DNA from 2 places in the Labrys sp. 22185 genome. Region 1 is predicted to be linked to the other one. Evidence: predicted binding sites of a transcription regulator. Region 1 holds the regulator's gene; the other holds the start of a gene.
What was found. The regulator LexA, encoded in region 1, represses DNA repair genes until DNA is damaged. The targets are predictions, from matches to a motif close to TGTTCNNNNTGTGTTCNG.

Region 1 (3,403 bases):
ATGTGAAGGGCTTCGAGATCGTGTGGGGCACGGCCGGCAACGACACCATCGTCGGCGGAGCGATAGCGGAAACACTGCACGGCAATGACGGCAACGACGTCATCGCCGGCGGCGTTGGAGCCGACATCCTTTGGGGGGAGGGCGGCAACGACATCTTCAAACTGCTGGGCGTCAAGGACAGCGGATTGACCCGTGCGGCAACCGACACGATCATGGACTTCACCCAAGGCGAGGACAAAATCGACCTCAGTTTTCAGGAGTTCCACAGCCTGATCGCCAATAGCGATTTCACCGGCTCGTCGGGTGAACTGCGTTATATCTTCCAGGGTGGGCAGACCATGCTGCAGGGCGATATAAATGGTGACAAGAAGGCGGATTTTCAGATCGCGATCCAGGGCACGGTCAATTTGCAAAGCAGCGACATCATCGGCCTCACCTGAGCGTTGGCTACATCGCGTCTGAGCGAGAAGGTGGCGGCCCCATGGGCCTCCGCCCGCAATTTTCGGGGTAACGATCGCGCGTTTTGAGGCGGTTACCCCGATCGTACCCGCCGTCTGGAAGGGGCCACCACCACGCTAATTTCACCAGTATTTGCCGGTGGACATTGCTTCAGGAATGATGATGATCGCGTCTTTCGCGTCGCCAAGGGAAGTTTCATGAAAATCAGCGCCCGCAACCAGATCAAGGGCACGATCAAGAGCGTGACGAAGGGGCAGACGACCTCCCACATCCAGCTCGAGGTCAACGGCACCATCATTACCGCGTCGATCACCAATGAGGCCGTCGACGACCTCAATCTCAAGCCCGGCCAGAATGCCTATGCCGTCATCAAGGCCTCAGACGTCATGATTGCTGTCGACTGACCTGTCTTCCCGGTTCATGACGACCTTCGGCGGTGCTCGGGCGAATAGTGGTTCGAGCACTCCTGGTTGCCTGGTGTCGAGCGGATTAGCCTGCGAATTCCGAAGGCTCTCTCAGGCAATCCGCAAGCCCAGTTCGGCCAGCAATTGGCCGGCCTGGCCTTTCGAGATCGTGGCGCCCTTGAAATAACGGGTGTCTGCCAGCTTCAGCCCGCCGAGATCGGCACCGCGCAAGTCGGCACCCTCGAAGCGAGCATCGACAAGATTGGCATCACGCAGACTGCATTCCTCGAAGATCGCCTCGCGAAAATCACATTGGCGCAAATCGGCCTGGGTGAAGTCGAGGCGACGCAGCACGCTCTTTCGGAAGGAAAAGGCCGGCAGCTTGGCCGACATCAGCAGAACTTCCTCGAAAACCAGCCCCAGCCCCGAGGTTTCGGAGAGGTCCGCCCCGGTCAGCTTGCAACCGGTAAAAGCCGTCGAGGCCGCCTTGGCGCGCCGGAAGCTGGTATTGCTGTAATCACCGGTGCGGAACGCCGCTTCCTCTAGGTCCGTGCCACGGAAATCGGCGCCGCTCGCCTTGCAGTTGCGCCAGAGTGTATTGGCAAGCCTGGCGCCGACCAGCTTGGCGTTTCTGAGCCTGCAGCGCTCGAAGGCCCAATGAGAGAGATCGAGACGCGAAAGATCGCACTCCTCCATCTCGCAATCGACGAGGGAATGGGGAAGCTTCGTCGCGAGCAGGTTTTCGACATCGCGGCGCCGCAAGCTGCAGTTCGCGATCGCGCGAAGCGCGTTCATAGCCGGCAAGCCACGATGTCGGCCACGCTCAATAGCGACGGAACAAACCGACCAGCTTGCCCTGGATCTGCACCCGGTCGGGCCCGAAGATACGGGTTTCATAGGCCGGATTGGCGGCCTCCAGTGCGATGGAGGCTCCGCGCTTGCGCAGGCGCTTGAGTGTCGCCTCCTCGTCGTCGATCAGTGCCACGACGATGTCGCCGGTATCGGCGTGGTCCTGGCGGCGGATAAGCACGGTGTCATTGTCGAAGATACCGGCTTCGATCATGGAATCGCCGCGCACTTCCAGGGCGAAATGATCGCCGGAGGACAACATTTCCGGCGTGACGCTGATGGTGTGGCTCTTGGACTGGATGGCGGAGACCGGCGTGCCGGCGGCGATACGCCCCATCACCGGGACGAGGACCGGCCGGCCGACCTCGTCGTCAATTTCAGGCCTGACGGGGCGAACCTTGCCGAGATTGCCCTCGATTACATTGGGGCGGAAACCACGCTGGGAAGAGGCGAGCGACAGGCCGCCACCGCTCGGCACCGCCGATTCGGGCAGGCGCACCACTTCCAGCGCACGGGCGCGGTTGGGCAGGCGCCGAATGAAGCCACGCTCCTCCAGCGCCATGATCAGGCGGTGAATGCCGGACTTAGACCTGAGGTCCAGTGCTTCCTTCATCTCATCGAAGGAAGGAGGCACACCCTGTTCCTTCAGGCGCTCATGAATGAACCGAAGCAATTCATGTTGTTTCTTGGTCAGCATGGCTATCCCGTCGTGGCGGCCGCGAATCACGGTGAAGGTGTAAACAAAACAAGAACAGTGCTACATGTTCCTACTGTGTTCTGCAACAATGAAGTTCAGGTTAAAGACGTGGTCAATAGCCGGCCGCACGAAGATCGATGATCTCGCAGGTCTCACCCGCCTTTGCTTCGGGTGCGAAGGGCGGCCGGATCACCAGGCAGTCGGCATGCTGCATCACGCTGACGAGCGACGAATCCTGCAGTGCCAATGGCTCCACCTTGAGGATGTCTGACGTATCGTCAAGCAGGAAGCGGGCCCGTATATAGTCCTCGCGGACATCGTTGGCCGGCCAGGAGCGGGCAAAGACGGCCTTGCGGCGTGGCGGGCCGGCGTCGGAACGGCCAAGCAACGCGCGCAGCAGCGGCACCAGGAAGAGGACGCCGCAAACCACGGAGGAGACCGGATTGCCCGGCAGTCCGAGGATGTGCATGGCGCCGAGCCGCCCATGCAGCAGCGGCTTGCCTGGCCGCATCGCGATTTTCCAGAAGCCGAGCCGCATGCCTTCGCGGGTCAACGCGGTCTGTATCAGATCGTGATCGCCGACGGAGGCGCCACCGATGGTGACGAGCACATCGGCCTTTTCGGCGCGAGCTCGCTTGATGGCGGCTTCCAGGGCCGGGAAGTCGTCGCTGGCGATGCCGAGGTCGAGCACTTCGCCGCCTTCGGCCTCGACAAGGGCGCGGATGGCGAAATTGTTGGAGGCAACGATCTGGTTTTCGCCGATGGCCTGGCCGGGCAATACCAGTTCGTCGCCGGTGGCGAGGATGGCGACCTTGGGGCGGCGGTGGACCGGCAGACCAGGGTGGTTCATTGCGGCGGCGAGGGCGATATCGCGGGGGCCGATGACGGTTCCAGGCCTCAGGGCCTCACGGCCTTCGGCAAAATCCAGTCCGCGGCCCCGGATATGCTGGCCGGGCTTGGCCGTGGCCTCCAGGATGACGCGATTGCCGTCGCG
Region 2 (3,403 bases), on a different contig from region 1:
CTCTGGCTATCCGATCTCGCCCCCGATTGAGGACAGCGCCAATTTCCCGGTGTTCTTCGAGGGCACGCGGCTGCATCTGGGCGTCCTGGCTGCCTTGCTGGCCGCCCCCGCCATCTGGTTCCTGATCACGCGCACCACGCTGGGCTTTGCCATCCGCGTCACCGGCGAGAATGCCGAGGCGGCCGCCTATGGCGGCATCAAGGTCAATGCCATCCTGGTCGCCACCGCCTTGCTTTCGGGCGGGCTGGCGGGCCTTGCCGGCGTCGGCGAGGTCGGCGGCGTGCATTTCCAGGTGATGGGGGACCTGTCGCCGGGCTATGGCTATAGCGGCATCGTGATCGCCATGCTGGCACGGCTCAATCCGCTCGGCGTGGTGCCGGCGGCCCTGTTCTTCGCGGCGGCGATGACCGGCGCGGAGGCGATGTCGCGCGCCACCGGCGTGCCGGTCTTCCTGGCCGACGTCATCCAGGGTACCTCGCTGCTGACCATGCTGGTCGCGCTCCTGTTCACCTCCTATCGCCTGCGTTATCAGGGGGCCGCAGCATGAATCTGGTCCTCGAACAGATCTTCCAGGTCGGCTTCTTCGCGGCAACCTTGCGCATCGCCACGCCGCTGATCTTCGCCACGCTCGGCGAGTTGATCTCCGAACGCGCCGGCGTGCTCAATCTCGGCATCGAGGGCATCATGTTGCTCTCGGCCATGACCGGCTTCACCGCCGCCTACTTCACCGGTAGCCCCTGGCTCGGCGTCCTCGCCGCCATCGCGACCGGCGCCCTGCTCGGGGCGCTGCATGCCGTGCTGACGGTGGCGCTCGGCCTCAGCCAACATGTCTCGGGTATCGGCATCACCCTGTTCGCCTCTGGGCTCGCCTATTTCTTCTATCGCCTGGTGTTCGGCCAGCAGGCCTCGCCGCCGACCATCGCCGCCTTCCAGCCTGTGCCGATCCCCGGCCTTGCCGAGATACCGATCCTGGGGCCGATCCTGTTCCAGCAATACGCCCTGGTCTATCTCGCGCTGATCGGCGTCATCCTGACCGCTTTCCTGATCTATCGCACACCCTGGGGCCTCGGCCTGCGCATGGTCGGCGAAAATCCGCGTGCCGCCGATTCCGCCGGCATCAGCGTCACCGCACGCCGCTTCGAGGCCGTCATCCTCGGCGGTGCCCTGATGGGCCTTGGGGGCGCCTTCCTCACCATGGCCCAGTTCAACGCCTTCACCTTCGGCGTGATCTCGGGGCGCGGCTGGATCTGCATTGCCCTGGTAGTGTTCGGGCGCTGGGATCCCCTGCGCGCCACCGGTGCCGCCCTGCTCTTTGCCTGCGTCGACGCGCTGCAACTGCGCCTGCAGGCGGTGGGCCTGGGGCATATCCCCTACCAGATCTTTCTGATGCTGCCCTTCCTGCTCACCATCGTCGCCATGGCGATGATGTCACGCAACGCCGTGGCACCGGCCGCTTTGCTCAAACCCTTCCGCAAGGAGGAGCGCTGAAGGCGACGAGGTTCTGAGAGAGGAGATGATATGATGGCCAATGTCGAAAAAGTGAGCGTTTCTCTGACGCCTGAATACGCGCTATGATGCGCCAGGTGGTCGAGGCAGGTGAATATGCTTCCGCCAGCGAGGTCGTGCGTGAAGCGCTGCGCGATTGGAAGCTCCGTCGCACGCAGCGCGAGCAAGCCGTCGAGAAGTTGCGCCGTATCTGGGACGACGGCATTGCAAGCGGTACGGCAACGGACGGCGACCAGGCCTTTGCCCGCATTCGAGAGCGCATTGGCGCAAGATTCGAGAACCGTGATCCTCGATGACATCTATCGCTGTTTTAGTGCCCTAGTTGAAGTGACCTCCGCGCAAGGGCACTGGTTGTTGGCGACGGGAATGATCGGATTGGTGCTCGCTGTCTGGATGCTGGGGAAACTCAAGCGGCGCTAATCGGTCTCCGCGGCGAACGCTCACGCGATCACCCCCTCATAGTGCCTCTGAAATCAAGGATTCCTCTGCCACATGGCGGAAGAGTCCCTTTACCATGCCGGCCTGTTTCCCGGCCCGATGGAGCGCGATCAAAGACTCTGCTTGAAATGTTCTTGTTTTGTTCTAGTCTGAGCGAAACGGATCATGCCCATGACGATACGCGCCGGCCAACGGGCCGAGAAGCTGGCGGAATTGCGCGCTCTGCTGCCCCGGCTCGACCATGTGCATGCCGATGCCGGCGTGCTGCCTTTCGGCATCGGGGCGATCGACGCGCGCCTGCCGGGTGGCGGCCTCGCCTTGGACGGCCTGCATGAAATTGCGCCGCAAACCATTTTCGACAATGGCTGCGCACTGGGTTTCCTCGCCTCCCGCCTGTCCCTGCGCCAGGCCAAGGGCATGGTCTGGCTGGTGACCTCGCCGCGCGGCCTGGCCTGTAACGGGCGGCTCTACGGCCATGGTCTCAACGCCCTCGGCCTCGACCCCGCCGGGCTCATCATGGCCGCGGCCGGCGACGAGACCGAGGCCGCCTGGGCCATGGAGGAAATCCTGCGCTCCGGCGCCGCCGCGGCGGTGGCAGCCGTGACGGGCGGCGGCATGGACGCCGCCACCAGCCGACGCCTCCAGCTGGCGGCAGCCTCCGCCCCCTGTCCTCTCTTCCTTCTGCGCCCGCCTTTGGCCGCGCCTTCCCTGGCCGCGATCACCCGCTGGCGCATCGGCACGGCCGCCGGGCCGCGCGATCGTTTCGGCCTTCTCACCGCCTGGCGCTGGCACGTTCGGCTCGAGCGCAGCCGCAACGGGCAAAGCGGATCCTGGCTCATGGAGTATGACCATGCCTCGCATCGTCTCGATCTATCTGCCACGCTGGCCGATCCAGCGCTTTCTCGTCGCCCAGAGCAACGCGCCAAGGTCGCTTGATACGATCGATGCTCATTACCCCTTCGTCCTGACGGTCGATGCCGCCGGAGGCCCGCGCATTGCCGCCGCCAGCAAGCCGGCCGAGATCGAGGGCCTTGCCGCGGGCGGGCTGGTCGCCGATGCGAGAGCCAAGGTGCCGGGGCTGCAGACCCGCCCGGCCATGCCGGAGGCCGATGCCAGGGCCCTGCACCGGCTCGGCCTATGGGCGATGCGCTATACACCCTCCGTGGCTCTTTATCGCGAAGCTGACGGGGCCGACGGCCTGTTCCTCGACGTCACCGGCGCTAGCCATCTGGCGGGCGGCGAACAGGCCCTGCTCGCCGACATCGTCAAGCGCCTGCGCCATCTTCGCCTCGGTGCGCGCGTGGCGCTGGCCGACACACCCGGCGCGGCCTGGGCACTCTCCCGCTTCCATGCCCAGAACGGCACTGTCATCGCCGAGGACGGCGATCCCGGCCCGGTTCTTGCCGATCTGCCCTTGGCGGCCCTGCGCCTTGGCGAGGCAACGGTCCAGACCCTGCGC

Region 2: ACTJKX_RS02735 (ImuA family protein) is a predicted target of LexA. The motif match lies at 2,074-2,091, and genes of this name have one in related genera.

Annotation. Positions count from the first base shown of each region.
Region 1 covers NZ_JBQEPH010000015.1:91,365-94,767, reverse strand. The annotation lists gene ACTJKX_RS24805 (hypothetical protein) at 1-440, shown strand, start outside; gene ACTJKX_RS24800 (TOBE domain-containing protein) at 657-863, shown strand; gene ACTJKX_RS24795 (pentapeptide repeat-containing protein) at 975-1,658, opposite strand; gene lexA (transcriptional repressor LexA) at 1,687-2,409, opposite strand; gene ACTJKX_RS24785 (molybdopterin molybdotransferase MoeA) at 2,522-3,403, opposite strand, start outside.
Region 2 covers NZ_JBQEPH010000001.1:600,204-603,606, reverse strand. The annotation lists gene ACTJKX_RS02750 (ABC transporter permease) at 1-547, shown strand, start outside; gene ACTJKX_RS02745 (ABC transporter permease) at 544-1,488, shown strand; gene ACTJKX_RS02740 (ribbon-helix-helix domain-containing protein) at 1,572-1,802, shown strand; gene ACTJKX_RS02735 (ImuA family protein) at 2,110-2,880, shown strand; gene ACTJKX_RS02730 (Y-family DNA polymerase) at 2,795-3,403, shown strand, end outside.